DNA from 2 places in the Rodentibacter sp. genome. Region 2 is predicted to be linked to the other one. Evidence: riboswitches for the same ligand, from Rfam matches in the RefSeq annotation. Region 2 holds a riboswitch; the other holds the start of a gene.

Region 1 (13,819 bases), on a different contig from region 2:
TTAATCCGGAAACCACCCTTGTGTTGGTTGCCTCCAAAACATTTACTACGCAAGAAACCATGACTAACGCTAATTCCGCACGTGATTGGTTCTTAGCAACGGCAAAAGATGAAAAACACGTGGCAAAACACTTTGCAGCGCTTTCAACCAACGCGAAAGAAGTGGAAAAATTCGGTATCGATACCAACAATATGTTCGGTTTCTGGGATTGGGTCGGCGGTCGTTATTCTTTATGGTCGGCTATCGGTTTATCTATTGCCCTTTCTATCGGTTTTGAAAACTTTGAAGCCTTATTAAGCGGTGCGCACGAAATGGACAAACATTTCCGCCATGCGCCATTGGAACAAAATATTCCGACCACGCTGGCTTTAGTGGGCTTGTGGAACACCAACTTCTTGGGCGCACAAACGGAAGCGATTTTACCGTACGACCAATATTTACACCGTTTTGCCGCCTATTTCCAACAAGGCAATATGGAATCTAACGGAAAATATGTAGGACGCGACGGCAAAGTGATCGACAACTACCAAACCGGCCCGATTATTTGGGGTGAGCCGGGCACGAACGGTCAGCACGCGTTCTATCAATTGATCCATCAAGGCACCACATTGATTCCTTGTGATTTTATCGCGCCGGCACAAAGCCATAATCCGTTGTCCGATCATCACAACAAATTGCTGTCCAACTTCTTCGCGCAAACGGAAGCGTTGGCGTTCGGCAAAAGCAAAGAACAAGTGGAAGCAGAATTTTTGAAAGCGGGCAAAACGCTGACGGAAGTGGAAGAGATTGTGCCATTTAAAGTATTCACCGGTAATAAACCGACCAATTCCATTTTGTTGCAAAAAATTACTCCATTCAGTTTGGGCGCATTGATTGCCATGTACGAACATAAAATTTTCGTACAAGGCGTGTTGTTCAACATTTATAGCTTCGATCAATGGGGCGTGGAACTAGGTAAACAACTTGCCAACCGAATTCTGCCTGAATTGGTGAACGACGAAAAAGTGGAAAGCCACGACAGCTCAACCAATGGCTTGATTAATCAATTCAAAGCCTGGCGTTAAAGGGCTAAACAAAAAAATACGGTCAATACGACCGTATTTTTTTATACCGATTTCACCTGATTTAAACAGCCGATGCTGACTAAAATCAGCACTACCGCCAGATAAAACACTGAATGATAATGCCAGATTTCCGCAATTGCACCGGCAATCGGGCCGCCGATAATCCAACTTGCCTTGGCGGCGTTGCTAAATAGCGTGGTGGCGCTACCCATCTGATTCGGCATTAAATCTTGGAAATACAGCATACCGATAGTGGCGACAATGCCGATGAGCACCGCATTGAAGCCTTGTAAAATCAGCAATTGCCAAGTTTGTGTGGCGAAGAGCATGCCTATATAAAAGATGAAGCCGGCGAATATCGCCAACAACATGAGTGATTTTTTGCCGAAATATTGGGTTAAATAACCCGCAATAATCATCACCGGGATTTCAAGTCCCGCTGCTGTTCCCATCAATGTGCCGGCCAATTCTTTGTCTAGATGCAATTCATTAATCACAAATAACGGCATATTAATCAAATACATACTGTTGCACGTCCACAATAACAAATTGGCGATGAACAAATAAATCACGCTTTGGCGCGGCGCTGTATTGGCCAAGACTTGCAATTTTTGCGCCGCGCGTTGAGGCGAGACTTTCGGCAATAAACGACTCACCCCGGCACATAACAAAAATGCCGAGCCGGCCACCAGATACATATAATCGAACCCCCAGTTTAAGGCGATAAAAAACGATAGCGGCGGCCCCACAATCCAGGCCAACGATATTTGGGTGCGCATAATGGTGGTGAACATTACTGCTTCTTTACCGTTGCTTTCCGCATATTCGCGCGCGAGGGCGAAAGATTGTGGATTCGACGCCGAACCCAAACCGAGCAAGGTGGTGCCGAGCAAAATCAAGACGTAATAATTGCGGTTATAAGCGAATAGCAGGCAGCCGGCAACAGCGATAAGGCAACAATAAATCATGATTTTACGGCGATCATCATGACGATCGGAATATTTCGCCAAAATCTGACTTAAGATAATGCCGATGATCGCATTGGCAGAGTAAAACAATCCGACGAAAAATGGTGAAGCGTTAATTTCTTGCGACAGAAATAAACTCAATGTCGGCGTTTGGAAAGCGGAGGCGATGCCGGTGAGAAAGGCGATCAAAAGGAAATTGAAAGCGATGAGATTTTGAGGTGTTTTGTTTTTTATCATAATAACGGTAATTAGATTATTTGGTTTTATTTACATTGGGCTCGCCCAATGGGAAGCTTACACGAGAGGGCAAAATAGCACCGCATTGGAGGCTTGTGCGACGGGGCTCCAATGCGGTGCTATTTGAGCCGTTCAGCGTTACCGTTCGGCTGAAGATAAAACTTCTAACAATGCTTGCACCGGATGTTTTAACGTTACTTGTTCATAACGTTTTACTTGACTGCGGCAAGAATAGCCGGTCGCGAGGCAAAAGCGCGGGTCTTTTCCGTGCAATTTTTTGCTCCAGGAAAGATCGTAAATATCACGGCTCATGGTTTGGTTTTGCACTTCATGACCGAATACGCCCGCCATACCGCAGCAGCCGACTTTTTCTACCGTTAATTGTTGCCCGAATCGGGTGAAAATTTGTTGCCATTCTTTCGGGCTGTTTGGCATACATGCGGATTCCGTGCAATGCGGGAATAAATACCATTCAAAAGCACGGTCGGTTTTTAGCGCATTTTTTAAGCGCTCAAGCAGGGCCGTATCTTGCAATTGTTGGGTAAGCCATTCGTGCGCAGTTAACACGTGAAAATTGCCACGTTTTTCTTGTAGCGCTTCTTTATATTCATCACGATAAGACAACACGATGGCAGGATCCACGCCGACGAGCGGTAAACCCAATTTCGCCACGCGGTTGAGAAATTCCGCTTGGGTTGCGGCGGTTTTGCTGAAACGTGTTAAGAAACCTTTGATGTGCATCGCTTTGCCGTTCGGTTTAAACGGTAGCACGATAGGTTTGAAACCGAGTTTTTGGGTAAGCGCGATGAAATCACGTACCACTTTAGCGTCGTAGTAAGAGGTGTAAGGATCTTGCACGATGAAAATCATGTCTTGTTTGAGCACCGCATTGAGACCTTCTAATTCCTCAAGAGATTGGTCTTGATAGCCGATTTCCACCAGTTGTTGTTGTAAATTTGGTTGCGAAAGTAAAGGCAAATCCGTCATCCCGAGGATTTTTTCCACAACGGTTTGGGTCGCTTTCAGCTTGGTAAAATAATTGAAAAATTTTGCCTGTTTCGCCATATAAGGTGCCGCGATTTCTAAATTTGCCACGATGTGATCTTTTGCCGGACGCAAATAGCGGCTGTGATAAAAATGGAAGAATTTGGCGCGAAAACTCGGCACGTCGATTTTAATCGGACATTGGCTGGCGCAGGCTTTGCAGGCGAGACAGGTGTCCATTGCGGCTTTGACTTCGTGAGAAAAATCGTATTCGCCACGCCATTTTTGTACGCTGTTGCGAATTCGTTCGACCAATGTGCTAAGTGTGATTTCCGTTTTTTGGAACGCTAACCGTTCCGGTGACACATTTTCATTTGCCAGCAAACGTAACCATTCGCGAATCATTGCTGCTCGTCCTTTGGGTGAAAAGACGCGGTTTTTACTCACTTTCATGGAGGGACACATAATGCTGTGCTGATCGAGGTTAAAGCACAAACCGTTGCCGTTACAATTCATCGCACCTTTAAATTCGTCGCGTATTTGAATCGGAATTTGGCGATCGTTATCGGCGCGCATCGGCGAAAGAATTGAATAAAGCGCCTCTTGAGAATTTAATGGCGTACAGATTTTGCCCGGATTAAGGCGATTGTTCGGATCAAACAAGGTTTTGATGTAGCGCAGTTCATGCCACAATTCCGGCGTGAAGAATTTTTCGCCATAATGTGAACGCATGCCTTTGCCGTGTTCGCCCCACAGCAAACCGCCGTATTTAGCGGTGAGTTCGGCTACCTTATCGGAAATATGTTTGAATAGTTTGACTTGTTCTTTATCACATAAATCCAGTGCCGGGCGCACGTGCAACACGCCTGCATCGACGTGGCCGAACATTCCATATTGTAAATTGTGGCTATCTAGTAGGGCGCGAAATTCGCTGATGTAATCGGCCAGATGCTGCGGTGGTACGCAAGTGTCTTCCACGAATGGAATCGGTTTGGCCGCACCTTTGGCGTTGCCGAGTAAGCCCACGGCTTTTTTGCGCATGGCGTAAATACGTTCGATAGACGGCAAATCGGAACAAACTTGATAGCCGATAATCAAATCTTGCCGTTGTGTGATTTTTTCATCCAGCGCACGGCAAAGTGTGTTCACTTGGCGTTCGATTTTTTCTTTATTGTTGCCGGCGTATTCCACAATGTTAAGGCCTAAAATCGGATTGCTTTCATCTTCGGTTAAAAGTTCGTTGACAGAGTGCCAAATAATGTCTTGTTTGGCGAGGTTAAGCACCTTTGAGTCAATCGTTTCGACAGACAACGCATTGGCTTTCACCATAAATGGCGCGTTGCGTAACGCCGCATCGAAGGAACTGTATTTAATGTTAATTAGCGTACGATATTGCGGAATCGGCAAAAGATTGAGCTTGGCTTCGCAAATAAAAGCAAGGGAGCCTTCGGAGCCGGTAAGAATGCGTGTGAGATTAAATTCGCTTTCGTCTTCGTTGAAGACATTTTTGAGATCGTAACCGGTGAGAAAGCGGTTGAGTTGCGGTAAATCATTAATAATGGCGGCGCGTTTTTTTTGGCAACGTTGCGCGATTTCTTGATGAAGTTTTTTGCTGCTTTGATTTAAGTCAAGCGCGTCAATGTTTTCTAAAACGTCAGAGGAATCAAGTGCACAGGTATCCAAAATATCACCGTTCATTAACACCGAGCGTAGGCCCAATACATGATTGGAGGTTTTGCCATATTGTAATGAGCCTTGGCCGGACGCATCGGTATTAATCATTCCGCCTAAGGTGGCCCGGTTACTGGTGGAAAGTTCCGGTGCAAAGAATAGACCGTGTGGCTTTAAAAATTGGTTGAGTTGGTCTTTCACTACGCCGGCTTGTACACGTACCCAACGTTCTTCTTTGTTGAGTTCTAAAATCGTTGTCATATGACGTGACAAATCGACAATAATGTTGTTATTAATCGATTGTCCGTTGGTGCCGGTGCCGCCGCCACGCGGGGTAAAGGTGAGCGATTGAAATTCCGGACGATTCGCCAGCTTACTTAAGCGCACTACATCCGCCACATTTTTGGGGAACAAAATCGCTTGCGGTAGTTGTTGATACACGCTGTTATCGGTAGCAAGACTTAAGCGATCGGCATAACTCGTGGCGATATCGCCTTCAAAATGCTGTTTTTTAAGTTCATTGAGATAATGTTGAACGGTTGCGTCCGATTGCGGAACGTTGGAAAGACGGGGTAGCATGATATTACTCACAAGAATTTAGTAGAAATAATGAGAAAAAATGATATATGAAGCGACGGACAATGTCGATTTTAAGAAAAAAGAATCAAAGTAAATGTGTGAAAAAATACTGAATAATCGTTTATATTATGTATTATTTGATTATAAAATAGCCAGAGGAGGCAAAAAAACTTTGACCTTTGGGATTTTTGTAGCATAATGACGGTACTTTTGAACGTTCCTTTGGCGATACAAAGGAATTGAATTTGTCAAAAGGATGAATAGGGCAAATTCAAAACCCTAGTTAAGCAAACGTTTAGTGCGTAACTTTATGAAAAAGTTCACAATAAACGAGGAAACTTTTCTTACTTACCAATCGATGACTAACTAAATAGAGGACATCAAAATGAAAAAAACTGCAATCGCATTAGTAGTTGCCGGTTTAGCCGCAGCTTCTGTAGCTCAAGCAGCTCCGCAAGAAAATACTTTCTATGCGGGTTTTAAAGCTGGTCAAGCTTCTTTCCACGATGGTATCAAATCAAATACCGATGATTATAACGCAAATAGCCTAGATTTTGGTACAGGTTATCACCGTAACTCATTCACTTACGGTGTATTCGGCGGTTACCAAATTTTAAATCGTGATAACTTCGGTTTAGCGACTGAATTAGGTTACGATGACTTTGGTCGTGTTAAATATACTCGTAATAATTTAACTTCATTTAAACATACTAACCATGGTGCTCACTTAAGCTTAAAAGGTAGCTACAACCTTGGTGGTTTAGTTTCTAGCTTAGATGGTTTGGATTTTTACGGTAAAGCCGGTGTTGCATTAGTTCGCTCTGACTACAAATTTTATGACAACGGTAATCGTGATCATGCCGAAGGTCGTCATAGTTTACGTACTTCCGGTTTATTCGCGGCTGGTTTCGAATACGCATTGCCTTCATTACCAGAGTTAGCATTGCGTGTTGAATATCAATGGTTAACTCGTGTAGGTAAATTACGCACTCAAGACACTGCTGATAGCTCTGTAGATTATAACCCATGGATCGGTTCTATCAACGCTGGTTTATCTTACCGTTTCGGTCAAGGTGCTGCGCCAGTTGTTGCACCTGAAGTTGTAAGTAAAACTTTCAACTTAAACTCTGACGTAACTTTTGCTTTCGGTAAAGCAAACTTAAAACCAGAAGCTAAAACTACTTTAGATGGTATTTACGGTGAAATCGCACAAATCAACAACTCTAAAGTTGCTGTGGCTGGTTACACTGACCGTATCGGTTCTGATGCATCTAACTTAAAACTTTCACAACGTCGTGCAGATACCGTAGCTAACTACTTAGTATCTAAAGGTGTGGCTGCGCAAAATATCTCTGCAACTGGTTACGGTAAAGCGAACCCAGTTACTGGTGCAACTTGTGACGCGGTTAAAGGTCGTAAAGCGCTTATCGCTTGTTTAGCACCGGATCGTCGTGTTGAAATCGCAGTTAATGGTACTAAATAATAGTTTAATTTAGTTTCCTTTAGCGGATTAAATGGAGAAAGACCTAAACTTTGGTTTAGGTCTTTTTTTTTGTCTTTTACGGTATATTTAAAAAGGAAGCTTTAGCGCTCTAAATCAGCACCGCATTGGAAGTTTATTTACATTTCTATACCGTGACGGAAAATATAAATCTGACATTATTACTCTGGCTTTATCTTGCTCTGTTTATTACTTGTGCTACAATGCGCACCATGTTTTATTCATGGGAAACATTATGGAAACTTTAGATAAAATTAAAAAACAAATTAGCGAAAATCCGATTTTAATTTATATGAAAGGATCGCCGAAATTGCCTTCTTGCGGGTTTTCTGCGCGTGCGGTCGAAGCTCTAATGAACTGCAAAGTACCTTTTGGTTATGTGGATATTCTTCAGCATCCTGACATTCGTGCGGAATTGCCCGCCTACGCAAATTGGCCAACTTTTCCCCAATTATGGGTTGATGGGGAATTAATTGGTGGTTGCGATATTATTTTAGAAATGTATCAAGCTGGCGAATTACAAACTTTATTAAGCGAAACGGCAGCAAAACACCAAGCTTAATTTATCAAATAAAACCCGCTCAAAGCGGGTTTTGTTTTACCCAAAATTCGTGAGCAGACGAACGGTTTCACACAAAAGTGCTTGTATATTTGAGTCAGTTTTTATAAACTTTCGGCCCATTAGTCGGGGTGCCAATACCGTTACGATTGGCTGAGAAATACCCGTGAACCTGAAACAGATAATGCTGGCGTAGGAAACTAATTCTTTTCATTAAGCTGTTTCGCATTTTGTAAGGACAGTACAATGAAAAAAACGTTTCCGATACTCTTCATACTTTTGGCTACAAGCGTATTTGTGCAAGCCGTTCCTAAACCGCTCACCGTTTATACTTATGATTCTTTCAGTGCCGATTGGAGTGCTGGTCCAAAAGTCAAAGCCGGGTTTGAGCAACAATTCCCTCAATGTCAGCTAACTTACGTCGCGTTCGATAACAACGGCACGCTTTTTAACCGTGTGCGTCTAGAAGGCAAAAAAATTAAAGCTGATTTAGTGTTGGGTTTAGATCACCATCAAATCGATGAAGCGAAAAAATTGGCGATATTTGAACCCAATGAAGCGGATTTGTCCAAGTTGGTCCTGCCGTTAAAATGGGAAGACCGTATTTTCCTACCTTTTGATTTCGCTGAATACGCGTTTATTTACGATAAAAATAAACTTGCTAATCCACCAAAAAGCTTAAAAGAACTAGTGGAACGCAAAGATTTAAAAGTACTTTATCAAGATCCACGCACCAGCAGTATTGGGCGCGGTTTATTGCTTTGGGTGAATGCGCTTTACCCGCAAGCGGAAGCGCAAAATATCTGGAAAAACTTATCCGAACATACGGTCACCGTCACAAAAGGTTGGACAGAAGCCTACGGCGCCTTTTTGAAAGGCGAGGCTGATTTGGTATTGAGCACCAATACTTCGCCGCTTTATCATCTTTTGGCCGAACAAAAAGAAAATTATGCGGCAACGGATTTTACCGAAGGTGGTGTATTACAAATCGAAGTGGCGGCGAAAGTTGCTAATCGTAATAATGTTTGCGCTGATTATTTTCTTGACTATTTGCTTTCGCCACAAGCCCAAGCAGATATCGCGAAAAATAACGTAATGTTGCCGGTGATTGATACGCCGATTGAAAGTCATATCGATGCGTTGAAACGTCAAACTCTAAATACGCCGGTGTTAGATACTTCAAAAGTAAGCGGCGAACAGCTCAAAACTTGGATTAATGAGTGGCAAAAAGCCCTTGCCAACTAATTGATGATGCTGTTGCTTTCTCATCCGCATTTCCGTCCGCGCCATTATCTTGGTGGAAGTGCGGTTATTTTTTTCATTCTCTTTCTTTATGTTTCGTCTTTGTCGGCGGTGTTTTCCGTAGGCGGCAGTTATTCATGGACGGCTTTCAAACAAGACGATTATTTGCATCAAATTATTGCGTTCAGTTTCCTACAGGCTTTTTTGTCTGCACTGCTTTCCGTATCAATTGGTGTGCTATTCGGTCGCGCATTTTTTTACCACTCTTTTCCCGCAAAAGCGCTGATCCGGCAACTTCTTTCGCTAACTTTTGTTTTGCCGGCATTATTAACCATTTTCGGTTTGCTCGGCATTTATGGTTCCTCCGGTTGGTTAAGCCGGTTTGTTCAATTTTGTGGAATTGACTGGAAACCATCGATTTATGGTTTGAGCGGAATTTTACTCGCTCATCTTTTCTTTAATATTCCTCTTGCTGCCAGAATGACTGAACAAGCGTTGCAAGCCATTCCTTTCGAACAACACCAATTGGCGGCACAGTTAAATATCCGCGGTTGGCAATTTTTCCGTTTAATTGAATGGCCATATTTGAAAAATCAGCTTATTCCGGCTTTTACATTGATTTTTATGCTGTGTTTCACCAGCTTTACCATTGTACTTTCTCTTGGTGGTGGGCCGCAAAACAGCACATTGGAAGTGGCGATTTATCAAGCGATTCTCTTTGAATTTGATTTTCCGAAAGCGGCAGCTTTCGCACTGATTCAATTTGCCTTCTGCGTTGTATTGTTCGGTTTGTCGCAATTTTTCGCTGAACCGCCGGAAACAATGCCCTCACAGCATTACACCCGGCACTTTAACTCTTCCAATGCGGTGCTAAATTTGAATGTCATTATTGTGTTCATCGGCTGTTGTTTTATTTTCACGCCACTACTGCATATTGTAATTGAAGGATTGAGTGCGCCACATTGGTCGAGTTTTTTGCAAGATCCGCAACTATGGAAAGCTTTGGGTTATTCTCTTGCCATAGCACCGAGTTCGGGCGCACTGGCTGTGTTGTTTTCTTTTGCCCTGTTGCTGTTATCTCGTCAGTTGCAATGGCTGCATTTCCCCATTCTTGCTAGCTTAATTCAAAGTGGCGGAATGACGATTTTAGCTGTTCCGACTCTCATTTTAGCTGTAGGATTATTTTTGCTTTTACAGGGAATCGATTTCACCAATATTCATTTATTTTTGGTTGTGGTGATTTGTAACGCCTTAACCGCAATGCCCTTTGTGATCCGAATTTTGAATGCGCCGATGACACAAGCGATGCAATATTATGAAAAATTATGTTTGTCGCTTAATTTAAAAGGCTGGCAACGCTTTAAATTAATTGAATATCCGTTATTAAAAGCGCCGCTAAATTATGCTCTGGCACTAGCGAGCACGCTTTCGTTGGGCGATTTTACCGCGATCGCATTGTTCGGTAGTCCGGATTTTACTTCCCTGCCTCATTTGCTTTATCAACAAATCGGCCAATATCGCAGTCAAGAAGCCGCAATTACCGCATTGATTTTATTAAGTTTATGTGTCGGGTTATTTATGTTTATCGAACGCTATAAAGGACGTTATGATTAAGTTAAAACAGCTGCGTTTCGCTTATCAAAAAATGCCAATGTGCTTTGATTTGCACGTATATGCTCAAGAAAAAGTTGCCGTTATCGGCGAAAGCGGAGCCGGAAAAAGCACCTTATTAAATCTTATCGCCGGTTTTACCTATGCTGATGCAGGCGAAATTTGGCTCAACAGTGAAAATCACACTCGTAGTGCGCCTTATGAACGGCCGGTTTCGATGTTATTTCAAGAAAATAATTTGTTTACGCATTTAACCGTGATGCAAAATATCGCGTTGGGGTTAAAACCGAATTTATCATTGAACGCACAGGAAAAAAGTCAGATAGAACAGGCAGCGGAAGCAGTCAATTTACAAGATTTTTTAGCCCAAAAACCGGGCGTTCTTTCCGGCGGGCAAAAACAACGGGTTGCATTGGCGCGTTGTTTGTTGCGCGATAAGCCCATTTTATTGCTTGACGAACCTTTTTCCGCGCTCCATCCGCAATTACGTGCCGAAATGTTGCAGTTGATCGACCAGTTATGTGTTGAAAAAATGTTAACCTTACTGCTTGTTACTCATCAGCCGCAGGAACTTGAAGGGCATATTGATCGCATTATTCGGATTCATCAAGGACAAAATTTATAGGAATAATTATGACTATCGCACAACCTTTACAGCTAAACAGCATTACGCCACATCCTTCCATCGAATATTGGTCGGTTTGCAAAATTGAAGCATTGTTTGAAACGCCATTTTTGGAGCTTATCTATCGCGCGGCGCAAGTTCACCGCGAATATTTTAATCCGCAAGCGATTCAACTTTCTACGCTGATGTCGATTAAAACCGGCGGTTGTCCGGAGGATTGCGGCTATTGCCCACAGTCGGCGCGTTATCAAACAGGCGTACAAAATCAGCAATTATTGGATGTGGAGGAAATTGTCGCCAAAGCAAAAATCGCTAAAGAGCGTGGCGCGGGGCGCTTTTGCATGGGGGCAGCGTGGCGCGGACCGAAGCCAAAAGACATCGCCAAAGTGACGGAAATCATTAAAGCGGTGAAAGATCTTGGTATGGAAACTTGTGGCACTTTTGGTTTATTGCAAGACGGCATGGCGGAAGAATTAAAAGATGCCGGTTTGGATTATTACAACCATAACATCGACACTGCACCGGAACATTACGACGAAGTCATCGGCACACGCCGTTTCGACGACCGCATCAGCACGCTCGGTAAAGTGCGCAAAGCGGGCTTGAAAGTCTGTTGCGGTGGAATTGTGGGCATGAATGAAACCCGCAAAGAACGTGCCGGGCTGATTGCTAGTCTCGCTAATTTGGATCCGCAACCGGAATCCGTGCCGATTAACCAATTAGTCAAAATTGAAGGTACGCCGTTGGCTGACGCGGCGGAATTAGATTGGACGGAATTCGTACGCACTATCGCTGTGGCACGTATCACCATGCCGAAAAGTTATGTACGCTTGTCTGCCGGTCGCCAAGGTATGAGTGAAGAAATGCAGGCAATGTGCTTTATGGCAGGGGCGAATTCTATTTTCTATGGTGACAAACTACTCGTCACAGGCAATCCGGAAGAAGATGGTGATCAGCTGTTAATGGCAAAACTCGATCTTGAACCGGAAACGGAAGAAAATCGAAAAACGATTAAACGTTAGAAAAGACGAAAATAAATGCTTTAATGAGGTCGTCGAATAGCACCGCATTGAAGCTTTGATATTCACCGTTTTGATTTATTTTCCTTGGCGGCAGCGAGGTCGCTTATTAGCACCGCATTGAAAGTCCTTTCGGTGGAAGAAATCAGACGATCCGAGAAAGAAAAAACCTCTTATTAAGATAAGAGGTTTTTTTAGGATAACATTAAAGATGTTGATTAATGAAAGCGGCTAATTGACCTTTTGGTAACGCGCCTACTTGTGTTCCCACTACTTGGCCGTTTTTCACTAAAAGTAACGTCGGAATGCTACGCACGCCGTACTGTGCGGCCACGCCTTGGTTTTCATCCACGTTAATTTTCACGATTTTCGCTTTGCCGTCAAATGCTGGAGCAAGCTCGTCTAAGACCGGCGCAATCATTTTGCAAGGGCCGCACCATGGCGCCCAGAAATCAACTAATACCGGAAGATCGGATTTTAATACGTCCGCTTCAAAGGTTGCGTCTGTGGTATGTAGTACTTGGCTCATTTTTTATTTCCTTTGTTAGTAAATATTGCACCCTATTTGGGCAATTTGCTGAATTGTAAGCGTGCTCAGAATAGCACGCGCTTTTTTAAAGTACAGTTATTAATTTAATCGCTTAAAACTAAGAGGCTAAAACGACATTTTCGCAAGGTTTGCCGGATTTGAGTTTATAAATGTTGGAAAGTGTAACATCGGCGATGCTGGTCAGGGCTTCCTCCGTTAAAAAGGCTTGGTGACCGGTTAATAACACGTTATGGCATGAAGACAAACGACGGAATACGTCATCTTGAATCACTTCGTTTGATTTGTCTTCGAAGAATAAATCCCGTTCGTTTTCATAAACGTCCATGCCGAGTGCGCCGATTTTGCGTTGTTTTAAGGCATCGATAGCAGCCGGTGTATCAATTAATGATCCACGGCTGGTGTTAATGATCATTACGCCGTCGCGCATTTTGGCGAAAGCTTCACGGTTCAACAAATGATAGTTTTCTGGTGTGGCGGGACAGTGCAACGTGATCACGTGCGATTTGGCATAAAGCTCGTCCAATTCTACATAATTGGCGCCAAGCTCTTCCGCTTGCGGATTTTTGAATGGATCATAAGCCAAAATATGCATGCCAAATCCCTTCAAAATTCGCATTACCGTAATGCCAATTTTGCCTGTTCCAATTACCCCCACGGTGCGGCCGTGCATATTGAAACCGATTAGCCCTTCAAGAGAGAAATTGGCTTCGCGGGTACGTTGATAGGCGCGGTGAATACGGCGGTTTAACGTCATCATTAAACCGACTGTATGTTCTGCTACCGCTTCCGGCGAATAAGCGGGGACACGTACCACTTGAATACCGAGATCCTGCGCCGCTTTTAAATCGACGTTGTTAAAACCGGCGCAGCGTAAGGCGATAATTTTTACGCCGAGAGCAGCCAGTTTTTCCAATACTTTTCGGCTGCCATCGTCATTCACGAAAATGCACACTACTTCGCAATGTTCCGCCAAACGCGCGGTACTTTCGTTCAACATAAAATCGAAAAATTCAAGCTCGAAACCGTATTTTGCGTTGATTAATTCAAAATATTTACGGTCGTAACTTTTTGTGCTGTAAACCGCAATTTTCATATCGCCTCCGAGACTATTTCAAGTGAGTAAAAGCCTGTAGTAAGTCCGCTTTAATGTCTTCCGCGTTTTCGATACCCACCGAAAAACGTAGCAAAGTATTGGTAATACCGCGTGCT
Region 2 (17,894 bases):
CGCGAAACAAAAAGAAGAGATTTTAAGCCGTCAACAAAGTCATAAAGCGCAGCTTTCAACGCAAAAAAAACAGCAACAGGAATTAGAAAAAGCGCAGCGCGAGCGTCAATCAACGTTAAACGAAATCAATAAAAATATCGATAAAGATCAAAATAAACTAGCCACTTTACGCGCTAATGAAGCCGCCTTGCGACAAGAGATTCAGCGGGCAGAACAAACGGTGCGAGCGCAAGAACAACAAGAACGTGAGGCCTTGGCACAGCGCAAACAAGCAGAAGAAAAACGCACCGCCAAACCTTATCAACCGACAGAACAAGAACGTCGCTTGATTAACAGCGCTAACGGCTTAGGCGCGGCAGCGCGGCAATATCAAAAACCGGTAAGCGGTTCCACGCTGTATTCGTTTGGCTTCACACAAGCGGGTGAAGCACGTTGGAAAGGCATGGTAATCGCGGCACCGCGAGGTACACCGGTACGCGCCATCGCCGGCGGGCGGGTAATTTTAGCCGGGCAATTAAATGGTTACGGCTATATGGTGATCGTTAAACATGGCGACAGCGATTTGAGTCTGTACGGTTTTAATCAAGCGGTATTTGTGCAAGCAGGACAACTGGTCTCTGCCGGACAAACCATCGCGCAAGTGGGTGATAGCGGCGAAGTTTCGCGTCCGGCGCTTTATTTCGGCATCAGCCGTAAGGGCGTGCCGGTGAACCCGGCGGGGTGGATTAAATAATGTTCGGCTTACTAAAAAACGCGCGCAAAAATCTGCTTGTTTTTTCCGCCGCGCTTTATTCCTCATTAACTTTCGCGCAACATAAACTTGCCATCGTAATTGACGATGTGGGCTATCATCCAAAACAAGACGCGGCAATTTTGGCAATGCCACGCGAGATTTCCGTCGCCATTATTCCCGCCGCCCCTTACGCGGCGACACGAGACCGCGAAGCCTTTGCGCAAGGGCGCGATATTTTGATTCATATGCCGATGCAACCGGTGAGTTCGATAAAAATTGAATCCGGCGGCTTGCATTTGGGTATGTCGGCAGAACAGGTGACGAATCGTGTACAAACGGCGAGAAATATCGTGCCGCACGCCATTGGAATGAATAATCATATGGGGAGCGCCGCCACGGCAGACAACCTATTGATGAGCCATTTAATGAACGCGTTGCGCGCGCAGCATTTATTTTTCCTGGATAGTCGCACCAGCGGCAAATCCGTAGCTGGCAGAATCGGACGCGAACAAGGCGTGCGCGTGCTTGAACGTCATATTTTTTTAGACGACAGCAATGAACCGGCTGATGTACAACATCAATTTCAAGCTGCCCTTCAATACGCACGCAAGCGTGGCACGGCCATCGCGATCGGCCATCCACGGCCGAATACCGTTGCGGTACTGCAACAAGGTTTGGCTAATTTACCGGCGGATATACAGTTAGTCGGAATAGGCAGTTTATGGCGCGACGAAGCTTTCGTGCCGAGCAAACCCTTTATCTTGATTTTCAACGATATTCCGGCGCCAACCTCGGTCGCCCCCTTTGAACCGGTGCCATTGCTGCGCGGCGTACCGCGTTAAAGTTGCCCGATAGCACCGCATTGAAGCCTTGCGGGACAAGGGTTCAATGCGGTGCTGAAATCGATCTTCGCCTTCAGCATTTTTTAAAGACAAAAAAATACGGTCGGAAAACTCACGAATTTCCGACCGTACATTTTTATTTTAAACCGCATTAACGGCCGTTATATTCGAAATATAACACCGTAGCCGCGACGCGGGAATGGACGTTAAGTTTGCGCAATAAATTGCGAATGTGCACTTTTACGGTTTCTTCCGAAATAAATAATTGTCCGGCAATTTGTTTGTTCGATAACCCGGTGGCGATTAAATGTAATACGTCCATTTCGCGCTCCGTTAAAGAATCCATCGGATCTTGGCGATGCTCGCGTTCAACCAACAAATTTTTAATCGAATCGCTTAAAATCACTTCACCTTGCGCGATGGCTTTAAGTTGTTCGAGCAAGGTATCCGGCTCGGTGTCTTTGAGTAGATAACCGTCTGCACCGGCATCCACCAAGGCGAAAATATCATTTTTCGCATCGGATACGGTGAGAATCACAATGCGCGCGTCCACCCCTTCCGCCCGTAAGCCTTTTAATGTATCTAACCCCGAAAGTCCTTTCATGTTCAGATCTAAAATGATCAAATCCGGTGATGTTTGTAATGCAACGGAAATCCCTTCCGCACCGCCGCCAACGTCGGCAATCACTTCAAAGTTATCGTCCAATTCCACAAGCTGCTTAATGCCGCGACGCATTAGCGGGTGATCGTCTATCAATAAGACTTTCAATGTTTCTTGCATATTCCCCCCTAGGCGAAGATTTGACGAAAAAATCGCGTTATTTTAACGAGATTTTAACGATCTTCCAATGTAAAAAATGATGAAAGTTGATTTAGCACATCAATTCCCGATGGGAAAACTTGGATTAAACGGCTTTGCGTTGATATTTAAACGGTAAAATCTGCACGCGACCTTGCGGACAACGTTGAATTTGGTAAAACTGCGGATAATTGAAATTACGCGACTCGATGTGATACGGATTCTCGCCGCCTTCCAAGCACGAGGCCTGATAAAGTCGGTTAATTTCGCGTACTTTCTCGTCTTTCGAACCGTCGCAATGGCGATAAATTTCCAAGTGATTGGCTTCGTTTAACAGATAGACATTGAAGCTGTCGTCTTTGTTATCTTCAAAGAAAAATTGTAAGAAACCTTCGCTGGCGAAGTGATCAATATCCGGTGGATATCGACGATCCGGTGCGGGAAGCTCGTCTTTTTCTTCCACCGGACTTTGCAGCACGTCATCAAAATCTGCTGCATTTTGCGCGTCACTATCCACTTCTTGCAAACTGATGCCGCGATCTTCGAAAAAGAATTGCCAGTTTTTACCGGCCACGCGTAAACGCGGCGTACGGCACGCTTGGCTGTCACCCAATTGAATACTGATGCAACGATTAACCAAGGCGTTCACTAGGCTACGTAAAGCGCGCCGATAATGTTGGCTATAACAAAAAACCTGTACGGAACGCGGACTGCCAGCGCCACGATAAATTTTATTGGAAAGCACTTTTAAAGCCATCAAAATCGCATGCGGCCCCTCAAAATGCAGGGTGCGAATTTCGTTCCATATATTGCGATAAGTGAAATCAATGCTACCGACTAAATTTTGTTCGAGCGGACCGAAACTAAACAAATCACTGGCGGAAAGCTGGGCTTTCAATTCAGTTAAATGGGCGGTGGGATCCACCGTTAAATTCACCGCAATGACGATATTGCGAATTTCACAAGGTGTCGCCAGGGCACCGCTGTCTGCTGCGGTAATGGCGCGCGAAAAAGATAAGCGCAGATCCGCCACAAAATTACGTAAGGTTTCGATACTGACGGTTCGACTGAATAAATATAGCTCGGTTTCGGCAGTAAGTAAGTGGTTAAAATACGCCCAAGCCACCAATTTATTCAAGCTCTCGCTGTATTCGATGACACGATTTTCCGAGAAGATCATCGCGCTCGGCGGTTGATTAATCAGATACCAACCGTCTTTAAAATGTTTGTTGCCACGTACTTCTAAGAAACTGATGTGGCGTTCCGACAAATCGCGAGAAATTTGCGTATTAAGCAAAATCACTTTGCCGGGCAACGCTTCAAATGCGGTATAAAGTTTACGCGTAAGAATGTTAATATCTTGCGGTGCTACACGGGAATGAATTTTGTGTTTACGCGCAAAATTGACCAAATTGTGATAACTCAGCATCAGGAATTTCACCAAATTCTCATGACTTTCCTTCACTCGTTTGATTTTCCAAAATGGACGACGATTGAGTTCGCGAATGATATCGTCACTCCAACCCCATTCTTGCGCCAAAATTTGCAGATAATTGGTGCGCCAGTTATGAATTTGGCATAGTGCCAAATCTTCGGTGGCTTTTACATAAAAACAACAGCGCACAAAATCCAATCGTTTAAATTCGGCAAGTTCGGTTAAATAATCCGTCACTTTGGCAAGCATGGCGATATACGGATCAAAATGATGAGACGGCGTGGTGTTGCCGGCAAACAGATCTTCTTTGAATTGGCGAGCAATCAAACGGGTATTCGGATATTCTTTGGAATAGGCTTCCAACAGTAAAATTTTCAGCACCGATTTATAAGGCGAATCAATTCCTTTATAAAGCTGCCAAAGACTGGCACCAAAATATTCATTGGCTGAAAACTGCCCTAATCCACCGAAATCCACCCAATCCTGTGGGTTGATTTCGCCGTTTTCGACGGCTTTTTGCACTTCGCTTTCGTAATCCGTTTCCTTTTCCACCCAAAAATGCAGCCACAATAGAGGGTTGCCTGCAAGGCGAACGGCGGAGCGATAAAACTCGTCCAACAACAACATATATTGCGCCGAACCGCTGTTTTCGTTCGTGATCGGGTCAGCGTAACGATCATTGCGAAAACGTTGTTGATCGACTAAATAAAAATGAATTTCCACATCGAATTGCAGCGCCCATTCTTCGATTTGGCGTGCTTTTTGCGTTAATAAATCGCGCTGTGTATCGTTTAAGTCTTCACGACAACAAATCCAAGTGTCCATATCCGAACTGCTGGTTTGGCTAATCGAGCCGAAACTGCCCATTACGTACAAACCTAAAATCGGCGGTTCGGCCGTATAAAATTGCCGTTTGAAAGCATCGTAATGAGCGGGATATTCGCCCTTAAGAAAACGTTGTTGATAATCCGACAATGAAAAATGTGCGACGCCGCAAGGCGCTTTCACCACATAACCGGGCAAACTTGGATGATTTAATTGAAAAAGTAGCGGGAGCAAAAACAAAACCTGTTGGAAACCGTCACCGGAACCGAGCAACGCGCGTTCCAAACGGCGTTGATCTAACATTTCCACACATTTTCTCGCTCGATTAAGATCGTGTTTCAAGCAACATCCTTATCGGATGGAAAAAATTGGCGTTACTCTACCACTTGCGGGCGCAAAAGCAAAGCACGACGCCCCAATCCGTGCGCGATTTGCGATATCCTGCGCCCTATTTTGAACAATTGATTTTATTACGCTGATTTCTTCTGCGCCGATTTCCGCGCGAGCCTGTCGACCAAATCCAGCACTTTCGGTTAGGTATTCGCCACTTTCTGCACGCCGATGATGTTGTGCCCCTTAGCACTGCTGATTTCCACCAAGTTCGCCAACAGCACCGCATTGAATGCTATGCAAATCACGCTTTTTTTCTGTTTAGTTCTGACTTTATCCGTTCGCTCTCGGTGTTAACGTAGCTCATCACCGAGAATTCCAAACAAGGTAGTAAAAATCACTTTTTTATAAAAACTCGACAATAATCCATAACAAATAATTGAATAAAAAGTGGTTTGTATTGATAACTTTGGAAAAAAATAAATCCTATGTTAAGCACAAAATAAAGCGATTTTTTAATGTTGTTCTGCGCGTGTTGAAATGCCTTTTAAGGCTTCGCATTCGGTAACATCATTTTTTTCACATTGCATTAAAGGGAAGAGAAAACGTTCAATTTCTTGCAATTTAGCAATTTTTTCTTGTATATCTTGATAATGCTTTTGCACCAACATATTAACAGGGACGCATTCGCCTTTTTGTTGTTGATAAAGCTCAGTAAAACGAGCGGTTTCTTCCACACTGAAACCAAGTTCACGGCAAGCTTTAATAAAATTAAGTAAAACAACGGTATCTTGCGTATAAAGACGATAGCCGTTTGCCGCTCGAATGGGAGCAGGAAGTAAACCAATTTTTTCATAAAACCGTATGGTTTCCGGTGTGGAGTGGGTTTGTTCGCAAAGGTTTTTAATTTGTAAATAATTTTTCATTTTCTTTGACCTTGTTGTTAGTACAGGGTTTAAAGTGCATTCATCTTAATGAATAAGGAGAAAAAATGAAAGATTGTTGCTCTTCTCATCATTGTGAAACAGCTGTTTCACAACGTTATCGCTATATTTTATGGACGGTATTTGCCATTAACTTTGGAATGTTTTTGGTAGAAATCATCAGTGGCGTAAACGCCGACTCTGCCTCGTTATTGGCGGATTCGTTGGATTTTCTAGGCGACGCTAGCAATTATGGAATTAGCTTGTTTGTGCTTTCAATGGCGTTATCAGTACGTGCAAAAGCGTCTTTACTCAAAGGCTACACGATGGCAATTTTTGGTGTATGGGTGCTAGGCTCAAGTGCGTATTTATGGTGGCTAGGCAGTTTGCCAAGTTATCATAAAATGAGCTTAATCGGCATACTTGCCTTGGTCGCAAACGTCATTTCCGCCTTATTACTTTACAAATACCGCGAAGGTGATAGTAATATGCGCGGCGTATGGATTTGTTCGCGTAACGATGCGATTGGTAATTTATTGGTTATTGCTGCGGCAGGTGCAGTGTATTTTACCCAATCCAACTTACCCGATTTACTCGTGGCAACCGTGATCGGTGAATTAAACATAAGTGGGGCCGTGGCAGTAATCCATCAAGCCCAAAGTGAATTGAAAGTGAACTAAAAACTGCGTTTGTCGCCAACAGCACCGCATTGGCGCCTGTTTCAATGCGGTGCTGTTGGCGATGGTCACCGTTCTCTGTTAAAACGACGCACAGTGTAATCTTTCAAGTTTTTTTGTCATTGGACGTCGGGCGGAAAAACACTATAATGCCGCCTTTTTCGGAGGCTTAATGTTTTTTGTTTATCTTCTGCTTGCTTTGGCGGCGGGCACCGCATTGGCGTCGCAATCTGCTATTAATACGCAATTGGCTAAAGCGGTGGGCGGCGAACCGCTCGTCGCGACCTTCATTTCTTTTGCCGTCGGCACCATTTTGTTATTTATTATCGCGCTGTTTAAAACAGATTTATGGGACGGATTGAGTGAGATTCCGCGGCAGCCTTGGTGGAAATTGCTGGGCGGCGTACTCGGTGCAGGCGTGGTATTCAGCACCGTTTTATTAGCACCCAAACTCGGCATTACCGCCATGCTATTTTTTATTATTATCGGTCAACTGCTTTCCGCCGCCACGATCGATCACTTTGGCTTAATCGGTATGCCGGTGCGTGAAATAAACCTTGTCAAACTTATCGGTTTGACGATTGTCGCCTTTGGCCTGATATTCTATTTCTTCGGCGATAAAGTCATCGCGTTGCTGAAAAGTTAAAGCGATCGATTTGCCAAAACAGAAGCCGCCTAGGCACCAATACAATCGCAATATTTCCCGTTTGAGATCGCGCTTTCCAATTCAACTGACGATGCGGCATAGAAATTATGCCCTCTTTGCTTAAAAGTATTATCGCTTCCGCTGTTGGAAAGAAACCTGTGCATAAAATAAGGCTTCAATGCGGTGCTCTGCGGAGGATCCAATTTCCTTTATCTTTTGGCTGCTCTTAGATGCATCAAAATGTCTCTCAAACTCGTCTTATCCGTTTACAAATCCGTAACAAACGCCTATAGTAACGCCCGTTAGTCGGGGTGCTCGGTTGCGCAAACAATCGAGCTGAGAAATACCCGTGAACCTGATACAGTTAGCACTGACGTAGGAAACTAATGCACTTCACTCTGCTTTTCCAAGGCTTATTTCAAGCCGTTTTCCCCCGTTTAGCTGTTAGCCGGTATTGTTTTTCAATCTGATCTCACTAAGGATTAAATCAATGTCCAAGCTTTCTAAAAATCGCTCAAAAACATCATTAAAAACGGCCGCATTTTGCCTGCTCCCAATGCTTTTTTATACACAAGGTGCCCGGGCGGAAGGCAAACTGACCATTTATTGCAGCGTGCAAAATGTCACATGTGAAAAAGTCACCCAACGTTTTGCCGAAAAATATAAGGTCGATGCGAAATTTGTACGCAACAGCACCGGCGCCGTACTTGGCAAAATCAAAGCGGAAAAAGACAACCCGCAGGCAGACGTCTGGTTTGGCGGTACCTTTGAACCTCACTTACAAGCTGCCGATCAAGGCTTACTCGCCTCCTATCGTTCCCCATTACAAAAAGACATCATGCCGCAATTTAAAAAATTAATGGACGAACGGGGTGATTACACCTCAATCATTTATTTGATGGAAGTCGCCATCGGTGTGAACACGGAGAAATTAAAACAGCTGAATATTCCTGAACCCAAATGCTTTACCGACTTACTCAAGCCCGAATTCAAAAACCTAATCCAATACGCCGATCCGCGCGTTTCCGGCACCGGCTATTCATTACTCACCACACTGGTTCAACTTTGGGGTGAAGAAAAAGCCTTTGATTACTTGAAAAAACTCAATACCAATGTGGCGCAATATTCCAAAAGCGGATTGGCAACCGGTAATTTAGCCACCGGTGAAGTGGCTGTTGACATATCCTTTATGCACAGCTATGTGCGTGAAAAAGACAAAGGCGCACCGGTAAAAGGCATTTTGCCTTGCGAAGGTGTCGGCTACACATTGGGCGCAGTCAGTATCATCAAAGGCGCACGCAATCTTGAAAACGCTAAACATTTTGTGGATTTCGTCCTCGACACCGAAGCGCAAGAAATCCCATGGCGGGAATCCGATTCTTACCAAATCCCAACCAATATTCACGCCAAAGCCTCCCCTAAAGCCAGTGATCCGACCAAACTCAATTTATTGGACATTGACTTCATCCGCTTCGGCGCCGATGTAGAAAGTAAGCGGTTAATTGAACGTTGGGTTGAGGCAGTAAGAGGAGAAAATAACTAAAATAAGATATAAAGTTAAAATAATGGCGAAAGCTCACAAATGGCGCACCAGAATTTTCGCAGCAAACGGAATTGAGCCGGCTTTCGGGAAATATTGGAAAAACAAAATAGGACCGCATTGAAGTGCGGTCCTATCTCGTTTCGTTTAATTTTCTTTCGGCAAACGCAGTAAGGCGTAAATCAACCCACCCCAGATTACGCCAAGGGCGACGATCATCATAATAATTGCACTGGTACTCATATTATTCTCCTTTGGCTTCTAGGGTTAATTTGGTTTCGCTTTTCCATTTTAAACGGGAAAGAATAAACGCCACCACGAGCAAGCTTACGGCCATCCCCCAGCCAAAGATATTTACGAACCAACTCGGGTAGCCTTCGTAACCTTCGGCAAACACTTTCGCGCCTTCGCTAAACAGCATAAACGCCAAAATGCCGGTGGTAAGAACGATACATAAACGCCAGAAGAAGCCGACTTTAAAAGAAGAGGTTTCGTTTAAGTGATCGCCCAATAAACCTAATTTTTCGTTCGCCACAATCGCAATTAATGACACAAATGCCACAGCAACAATACCGAAATAGTTCACGAATTTATCGAATACATCTAACATCGGTAAGCCGGTGGTGGTACCGAATAAAATTACCGAAACCAACATCATCGGTACACCCACGATGAAGGTCACTTTTGCACGACGAATACGGAGTTTGTCTTGAATCGCCGAGATGATGACTTCGATAACGGAGATGAAAGAAGTTAATGCCGCAAAAGTTAAAGAACCGAAGAACAACACGCCTAACACTTCGCCGAAAGGCGCTTTGTTAATGATGGTCGGGAAGGCGAAGAAAGCCAAACCGATGCCGCCTTTTGCCACTTCGCTCACTTCTTGCCCTTGAGCCGTTGCGATAAAGCCCAATGCGGCAAACACGCCGATACCGGCTAATACTTCAAAGCTACTGTTCGCAAAGCCTACCACTAAGCCACTGCCGGTGAGATCCGATTCTTTCTTCAAATAAGAAGCGTAGGTCACCATAATGCCGAAGCAAATGGACAGCGAGAAGAAAATTTGACCGTATGCCGCAATCCACACGCTAGGACTGGAAAGTTTTGACCAATCCGGGGTAAATAACGCATCTAAGCCTTTCGCTGCGCCCGGTAGGAATAATGAATAAATCACCAAAGCAACGAACATAATCACCAATACAGGCATTAAAATGGCGGAGGATTTCGCGATCCCTTTTTGGATGCCTAAAGACAATACGCCCAAAGCAACTACCCACACCGCGATTAACGGGCCGGTCACCATACCGACAAAATCAAAGCTTACACCGTTAGCAATATCGCCCATTTTCAAGAATTCACCAATAAAGAAGTCGATCGGTTTATCACCCCATGCGCTGTTGATGGAAAAATAAGTATAGCTTGCCGCCCAACCTAATACGACCGCATAGTACAAGCCGATAATCACGTTGACCATCACTTGCCACCAACCAAACACTTCGAAATGCGGGCTGAAGCGACGATAAGAAAGCGGTGCACCACCGCGGTGACGATGGCCGATTGCGTAATCTAAAAATAAAAGCGGAATCCCCGCGGTTAATAACGCGATAAGGTAAGGGATAATGAATGCACCACCGCCGTTTTCATAGGTGGTGTAAGGAAAACGCCAAATGTTACCCAACCCAACGGCTGAGCCAATGGCGGCTAAAATAAACGCATTACGACCGGAGAAGGTCTCACGTTTCGGAGCGGATTGCGCCATAAAATTGTTCCTGTTAAAAATAAAAAGGACTCAACTATAATGAAATCTTAAAGTGAGTCAATAAAATTGACGATATCTCAAAGCTAAAACGTTATTCGGCTTGCCCATTCCGCTTGGGTTTACCGAATAACGTTAGTTCCGATCCGTCGCCACTGCGACTATGAAGTGCTCCAACAGCACCGCATTGGAGCCAAGCAATGCACGGCGTATTACAACACTTTGCAATGCTTGAAGAAATTAAAGAATATGCTGATATTGTTCCAGCATTTCTTTCGGCCAAACACTGGATTGTACTTCACCGATATGTTTTTTACGAAGTAAGAACATCGCCATACGGGATTGACCAATACCGCCGCCGATAGTTAACGGCAATTTGCCGGCCAGTAATTCTTGGTGCCAATCCATTTTCAAACGTTCCTCATCTCCGGTTAAGCCGACTTGCAAACGAAGGGCGGATTCATCCACGCGGATCCCCATAGAGGAAAGCTCGAAGGCTTTCTCTAAATCCGGATTCCACACCAAAATATCGCCGTTCAAACCTTTATAGCCGTTTTCTGATTCCGTGGTCCAGTCATCATAATCCGGTGCACGACCGTCGTGCGGTTTACCGTCGGATAATTTACCGCCGATACCGATCAAGAACACGGCGCCATATTCTTTACAAATGGCATTTTCACGTTCTTTGCTGGTTAAATTCGGATAACGTTTCACTAAATCTTCACTGTGCACAAACGTGATATGTTTCGGCAAAATCGCCGGAATATCGAAACGTGCTTCCACCGCTAATTCGGTCAAACGCATCGCACGATAAATAGAATTTACGGTTTCTTTTAAATAGGCGAAATTACGGCGACCTTCCGGAATCACTTTTTCCCAGTCCCATTGATCCACATAGACGGAATGCGTCTGATCCAATGAATCTTCGTCAGGGCGCAACGCTTTCATATGCACAAATAAGCCTTCGCCTTCTTTAAAATGAAAACGGGCGAGAGTATGTCGTTTCCATTTCGCTAAAGAGTGAACCACTTCGAACACCGCATTGGGGATTTGTTTTACGTTAACTTGAACCGCTTTCTCGACACCTGACAGATTGTCTTGCATCCCATTGCCCACCTGACTCAAAATTGGGCCTTGCACTTCGATAATACCAAGTTGTTCAATTAAGTTTTGGGTGAAAGTGTTCTTCACAAAACTGATTTCTTGTTGTTGCAAAATAAATGTTTTTTTCATATTTTCCGCCTATTTTTTAAAAAAGAAGTAAATTTCATTAGGTATTATTTAACAAAATGAACATATAGCTCAAGTATTTTATTTACCTGTTGATTAATATTGAATATTATTTAAATAGATGGTAAAAAATTAGATAATCTTTAAAAGGAGTTATTTCATGCACAATATTGACAATTTGGATCAACAAATCCTCCGCGTTCTCACCAAAGACGCCCGCACTCCCTATGCCGAAATGGCAAAAAACTTCGGCGTCAGCCCCGGCACTATTCATGTGCGTGTAGAAAAAATGCGTCAATCCGGCATTATTGAAGGCACCAAAGTGATTATTGATGAACGTAAACTCGGCTACGATGTGTGCTGTTTCATCGGTATTATTTTGAAAAGCGCGAAAGATTATGAGAAAGTGATTAAACAATTGGAGACTTTTGATGAAGTGGTTGAGGCTTACTATACCACGGGAAACTATTCGATTTTCATTAAAGTAATGACGCATACCATTGCGGAATTGCACGCCGTACTAGCAACCAAGATTCAACTAATTGATGAGATTCAGTCCACCGAAACATTAATTTCAATGCAAAATCCGATTTTGCGGGACATAAAGCCATGATTGCCAAAAATGATTAGGGGCGTAAATACGCCCCTGTTCATATTAATTAAACGGAAATGGAAGGTTAATAATAAGAATGCTCTCCGCGCTGATGTTCCGTTACGTCTTTTGCACCTTTCAATTCGTTCGGGAATAAACTAATCAATTGTTTTTCTACCCCGTCTTTTAAGGTGACATCCACCATCGAGCAACCGTTACAGCCACCGCCAAATTGTAAAATCGCGTAGCCATCCTCGGTGATCTCAATTAAGGTAATACGTCCGCCGTGACTGGCAAGCTGCGGATTGATTTGAGTTTGAATGACATATTCTACGCGTTCAATTAACGGTGCATCATCCGCCACTTTACGCATTTTGGCATTCGGCGCTTTAAGTGTTAATTGAGCACCCAATTCCTCCGTGACATAATCAATTTCCGCTTCCTCTAAGAATGGTAAACTGACTTCATCGACAAAGGCGGAAAAATTGTCGTATTTCATTTCAATATCGCTTTCCTCTACCGCATTCGGTGGGCAATAAGATACGCCGCACTCCGCATTCGGCGTACCGGGATTAACCACAAAAATACGAATATTAGTGCCCTCTTCTTGAGTACTTAACAATTTGCGAAAATGCGCTTGCGCCGCTTCCGAAATAGCAATCTGTTCCATAAACGTTCCTTAATACTTGAGAAAATTTGTCAGCGATGATACGCCTACTGCAGCATTTTTTCCACTCATTTATTAGGATTGCCGTTACTGATAACGTGAGCTAAGCATGCGCTAGTCCCCATACCTGAATTTCTTTTACACCTAATTGACGCAGTTGTTTGGCAATTTCATTTAAAGTGGAACCGGTGGTAATTACGTCATCTACCAGAGCCACCGATTCATAAGGAAACCCCACGGAAAAATCTACAACGAAAGCGTTTTTCAAATTTCGCCGGCGTGCATGCGCGGTCAATCCTCGCTGGGTATGCGTATGTTTTACCCGCTTAACGATATGGGATAAACAAGGAACTTCAAGCCATCGACTTAATATTTTCGCCAGTAGCTCCGCTTGATTGTAACCGCGTTGCCATTGACGAAAATGATATAGAGGCACGGGAATAATGGCTTGCGGAAAGGTTAAGCCGTGGCTGCGTCTGGCATCATAAGCAGCAAGCAACAACAAACGCGCCAATGTGCGATCAAGCCAAAATTGTTTTCGAAATTTAAACCGATGAATCAAATACGAAAGCGGCTCCGCATAATGTCCGATAACCACCATTCGATCCCAAGCCGGTTCCAGCTGTCGACAATTTCCACAATGGCAAGCAAAATATTGCAAAGGTGCACCGCAACCGCCGCAATAAATGTAGCGTTTCATCTTTCGCTGACAGCTCGAACAAATGCCGTTTGCTCCTTGTTTTAAAGCGGATTGACATAGCACGCAACTAAAATGAAAAAATTTGCTCAAATCCAACCGCACTGTTACCGCCCTTGCTTGCCTCTCGTTTTCTGTTTTAAGGAATCCAACGTTTCCCCTTGTTTCAAAATATGCGGCGTCACAAAAATCACTAACTCACGTTTTTGATGGCGTTCGCTTTCTTTACTGAACAATCGTTTTACCAGCGGAATATCCCCCAACACCGGCACTTTATCCACACCTTTACTAATCGTGTCATGGAACACGCCACCCAATACGATCGTTTCGCCATCTTTAGCAAATACTTGGGTGTTAATTTCTTGCTTGTCGATGGACACCACTTCATTATTTTGCTGCCCATAAGAAACGCGATTGCCAGGTGAATTTTGACTGACCAATAAATCCAATAAAATATTGTTATCTTTGGAAATATGCGGCGTTACTTCCAATCCCAGCACCGCTTCACGGAATTCGACAGATTGTGTGTCATTTTTACCGTTGGTGACCACATAAGGAATTTCCGTCCCTTGTTTGATGCTTGCGCTTTTCTTATTAGTCGTTAGTAAACGTGGGCTGGCAATAATTTCCACGTTGTTTTCACGCTCCAATGCAGTCAGTTCCAAGTCTAATAAGCGTCCGTTAATCTTGGCCACTTGCAGCGCTATCGAACCGGCCGGTGTGGTATTTGCGGCAAAATTCACATTTAAATTTTCCGTTAAATTCGTAAAACCGGCCGCCTCTAAACTCCCGCCCACGCGATAAGCGTTTTCCGTTGGTGCAAAGATTCCCCAACGCACGCCTAATTCCTTCAAACTCTCATCGGTAATTGTCACGATACGCGCCTCAATGGCGATTTGTTCAATAGGTTTATCAAGCTCTGCGATCAGTTTCGCCATATTTTTGACGGATTTCGCTTCATCTTGAATAATCAATAAGTTACTACGATCATCAAAGGCAATCGAACCCGCCGGCGATAACAACGAGCCGCTACCCGTAGTAAGGGATTTCATTACTTCCGACGCTTTGGCGAAATGCAGTTTTATCGTACGGCTGACCAAATTGGATTCCGATTCTTTCAACGCGTCAACGGATTCGCCGACTAACGCCGGTGGCACCGCATTCATCGGTGCGGCAAAGGCTTCCTGCTCGGAACGTTTGCCCAAATAATAAATGTCATCTTCCACACGCAACGACAAACCTTTCATTCTCGCCACAGAACGCAACACGCGATCAAGATCCACATTGTCCAATTGCAAAGAAAGCGATCCCTCCAGTTCGTCATCCACCACTAAATTCGTCCCTTGCACCAGCGCCAACTCTTGCAAGCTTGCCACCATCGGGGCTTGTTTCAAACGAATGGAAAACACTTGATTTTCTTTGAACTCGGCAGCAACCTTCAAACAGCAAAAACTCAACAAAAGCAGACCGTATTTTTTCAACCGATTTATCATAGATACTCCTAAAATCGTACATCTAAAGATTCGGTTTGCTCGCATTGTCCCGCTTTCGGACGAAGCAGCCGCACCCCGTTTTTACCGATTTGTTGCAACAGGTAACTTTCCCGCCCTAACCGATGCCCTTGCTTAGCAATAATTAATTGCTGGCGATCATCTAAAAACAAGGCCTCGGGCACTTGTTTATACATCACTACACCCACCAATTTCAGTTGATCAAACGCAGTTTCAACGGCAAAAACAGGCTCGTTGAAAGAGCATTTTGCCGTGCGTGTTGATATTCTCGTTTCCGACTGAAGTTCACTTTGTCGCTGAGTACGATCAAAAGGATCGGCCGCTTGTCCCGGCAAGTAGGAACACAATCCTAAAATCGCCGTAAAAAAATAGTGAAATTTCCGCACGCTTATTCCTCTCGTTTTAATTGTAAAATCACTTGGCTTTGCACCTGTCCGCGTTCCGTTTTTTGCATTTCCAGTTGAGCGAATGCTAACGCATTCTGTTCGGAAAGCGCGGCAACAAAATCGTGTAACTCTTGAAATCTCCCCACCAACTGAAGCTGTAACACCGGATGAGACGAAAAATCCCATTGATACTCGGTCAATTCGATTTCCTCACTCAACAAACCGTGAATTTGTTGATCTAATGCCACAATCCGCTTGGTTAATTGCGGCGATAACTCATTTCGATCGGAATGTTGTTTTAACGCGATAAGTAATTTTTCTTGGTGAGCGAGTTCTGCCGTCTGTTGTGTCATCTCTTGCCCAATAGACTGCAGCCGTTGATGGCTTTGCCAGTTTTCCCAAATAACGGGAAAATTGATCGCACCTAGGCAAATTGCAAACAAACTCCAATGATAGCGTTTCGGCAACGCCAACCATTTTTCCACTGTCGGCAAACGATATTTGATAAACTTTTTCATCGATCACCCGATTTTATGGTTGAGGAAAGCTCAAACTCAAATGCCAAACGTCCTTGCTCCGGTTTAAATTGAATGAGCTTCACCGAAATGAAATGCGCACTTAAAAATTCGTGTAATCGTTCAAATTCGTCTTGTTCTAAACAAAATCCCTTTAATTGAACAAGATCTTCGTTCAAATTAAAGCTCTCCAATTCACCTTGTCGGAAAGGAAATTGCGGCAACAAGGACAGAATTTGCGTTACGCTCTCGGGCGCAATGGCTTGCAATTCGGTAAAACTTTGTATTGTTTGCTTAATCTGCATAACTTGTCCGGCGGTTTCGGCTAAGCGATTTTTTTGTTGTTCGAGAGTTTGCAAGCGTGCATTTAATTCGGTCTGTTGTTGCTGGTGAAACCAATATAGCGTCGCATAGGCGGTCAATGCGGTGCTGAAAACGACACATAACTTAATCAGAAAAGTGATTAATGCCCTTTGATATTTTTCCAACCGCCAAGGCAATAAATTAATCCCGTTCATCCCTATTCTCTGTTAAATGCGCACTGCCTTGCGATATATTTTGTTGCGGCTCCGTTGTTTGCCAAAGGCAATTTCCTAAGGCAATAAAAGGCGCGTCGGTTGTCACTTGATTCCAATCAGCAGGCAGATCGATTGGTTCACAATCAACCGTTCGATAAAAGTAAACCCGTTCAATCTTTGACTCAAAACGCCGACAAAATTGTTCGAAAAGCGTAATCAAATTTCCCGTTGCTTGTAACATTTGCGGCTGATGAGCGGCTTCCATAAGGGCAAAACAATGTTGCACGTCTTGATACAAATAAAGCGAATTTTCACATCGCTCACTCAAAACGAAATGAAACGCACGTAAAATCGCGTGCGGCATGAGATCTAAAACCTGAAGAGGCAATTTGTCATAATCGCATTGAAAATCCATTGCCGTTTGGCGGCGAACAGCGTGAATATCTAAACGAAAACCTTGTTTCAGAGGCTTTGCCCGATAATCGAACCAAAGTTCGTTTAACGCGATAGGCAATTCTTTTTGCAAGACAAACTGACATTGTCGCTCGCATTCTTGTACGCTTAACGAATGCGGCAAAATCAGCGTTTTAGACCAAGTCAAATGCGGTGAAATGCAGCCAACCACTCTAAGCTGTATGCGTATTTGCGGAAAATCTGCCGTTAAACGTGCCGTCAATTTGGCATAGAGGTTCGTTTCTTCAATAGAAAAAGAAAGAAATTGAACTAGTTTTTGAGGATTGAGCCAAACGACCTGGAATCGTTCGTGTTGTCGGTACACGCCAATTTGAATTACTTGCCGTTTTTTATAAGGCATCAGCATATGCTTTTCCTATTATTTAGGCGGTGAATCTTTTATACTTAGCGACCGAATATAGTTATGACTCCAAGATAAATCATCAAGCAAGAGAGAATTTTACGATGCGGATCGCAAAATTAATATTAAGCAGTCTATTAACCCTGTGTATTTTAGGATTAGTAGCCGGCGGCATACTTTACATTCACCTTAAATCGGCCTTACCTTCGGTGGAAAGTTTAAAAACTGTGGAATTGCAACAGCCGATGCAAATTTATACGGCGGACGGCAAACTTATCGGCGAAGTGGGCGAACAGCGCCGCATTCCGGTGAAGTTGGAAAACGTCCCACAACGCTTGCTGGAGGCTTTTTTAGCAACGGAAGATAGCCGTTTTTATGATCATCACGGTTTAGATCCGGTAGGTATCGCTCGCGCATTATGGGTGGCGGTAACTAACGGTGGGGCATCGCAGGGAGCG

The links. A riboswitch is a leader RNA that binds a small molecule or an ion and turns the genes downstream of it on or off. The one in region 2 is predicted to bind thiamine pyrophosphate.
Region 1: linked by a shared signal. The riboswitch ahead of thiB (thiamine ABC transporter substrate binding subunit) and the one ahead of ACO59Y_RS07290 (ABC transporter substrate-binding protein) in region 2 are both predicted to bind thiamine pyrophosphate.

What each region holds. Positions count from the first base shown of each region.
Region 1 covers NZ_DBHLAM010000031.1:13,890-27,708, reverse strand. Annotated here, with positions in the region: gene pgi (glucose-6-phosphate isomerase) at 1-1,064, shown strand, start outside; gene ACO59Y_RS04740 (MFS transporter) at 1,106-2,269, opposite strand; gene ydiJ (D-2-hydroxyglutarate dehydrogenase YdiJ) at 2,408-5,503, opposite strand; gene ompA (porin OmpA) at 5,889-6,986, shown strand; gene grxD (Grx4 family monothiol glutaredoxin) at 7,240-7,566, shown strand; TPP riboswitch at 7,681-7,779, shown strand; gene thiB (thiamine ABC transporter substrate binding subunit) at 7,810-8,808, shown strand; gene thiP (thiamine/thiamine pyrophosphate ABC transporter permease ThiP) at 8,815-10,419, shown strand; gene thiQ (thiamine ABC transporter ATP-binding protein) at 10,412-11,041, shown strand; gene bioB (biotin synthase BioB) at 11,050-12,063, shown strand; gene trxA (thioredoxin TrxA) at 12,266-12,589, opposite strand; gene ACO59Y_RS04695 (2-hydroxyacid dehydrogenase) at 12,708-13,703, opposite strand; gene ACO59Y_RS04690 (methionine biosynthesis PLP-dependent protein) at 13,717-13,819, opposite strand, start outside.
Region 2 covers NZ_DBHLAM010000051.1:10,453-28,346, reverse strand. Annotated here, with positions in the region: gene envC (murein hydrolase activator EnvC) at 1-733, shown strand, start outside; gene ACO59Y_RS07325 (divergent polysaccharide deacetylase family protein) at 733-1,575, shown strand; gene ACO59Y_RS07320 (LuxR C-terminal-related transcriptional regulator) at 1,727-2,356, opposite strand; gene ACO59Y_RS07315 (class I adenylate cyclase) at 2,481-4,976, opposite strand; gene ACO59Y_RS07310 (hypothetical protein) at 5,223-5,321, shown strand; gene ACO59Y_RS07305 (MerR family transcriptional regulator) at 5,480-5,890, opposite strand; gene ACO59Y_RS07300 (cation efflux transmembrane domain-containing protein) at 5,956-6,567, shown strand; gene ACO59Y_RS07295 (DMT family transporter) at 6,737-7,210, shown strand; TPP riboswitch at 7,508-7,609, shown strand; gene ACO59Y_RS07290 (ABC transporter substrate-binding protein) at 7,701-8,753, shown strand; gene ACO59Y_RS07285 (methionine/alanine import family NSS transporter small subunit) at 8,898-8,993, opposite strand; gene ACO59Y_RS07280 (sodium-dependent transporter) at 8,995-10,509, opposite strand; gene asnA (aspartate--ammonia ligase) at 10,747-11,739, opposite strand; gene asnC (transcriptional regulator AsnC) at 11,897-12,349, shown strand; gene nfuA (Fe-S biogenesis protein NfuA) at 12,414-12,998, opposite strand; gene ACO59Y_RS07260 (amidophosphoribosyltransferase) at 13,099-13,785, opposite strand; gene ACO59Y_RS07255 (type IV pilus secretin PilQ) at 13,800-15,173, opposite strand; gene ACO59Y_RS07250 (pilus assembly protein PilP) at 15,194-15,589, opposite strand; gene ACO59Y_RS07245 (hypothetical protein) at 15,592-16,107, opposite strand; gene ACO59Y_RS07240 (PilN domain-containing protein) at 16,104-16,622, opposite strand; gene ACO59Y_RS07235 (competence protein ComA) at 16,609-17,442, opposite strand; gene ACO59Y_RS07230 (penicillin-binding protein 1A) at 17,541-17,894, shown strand, end outside.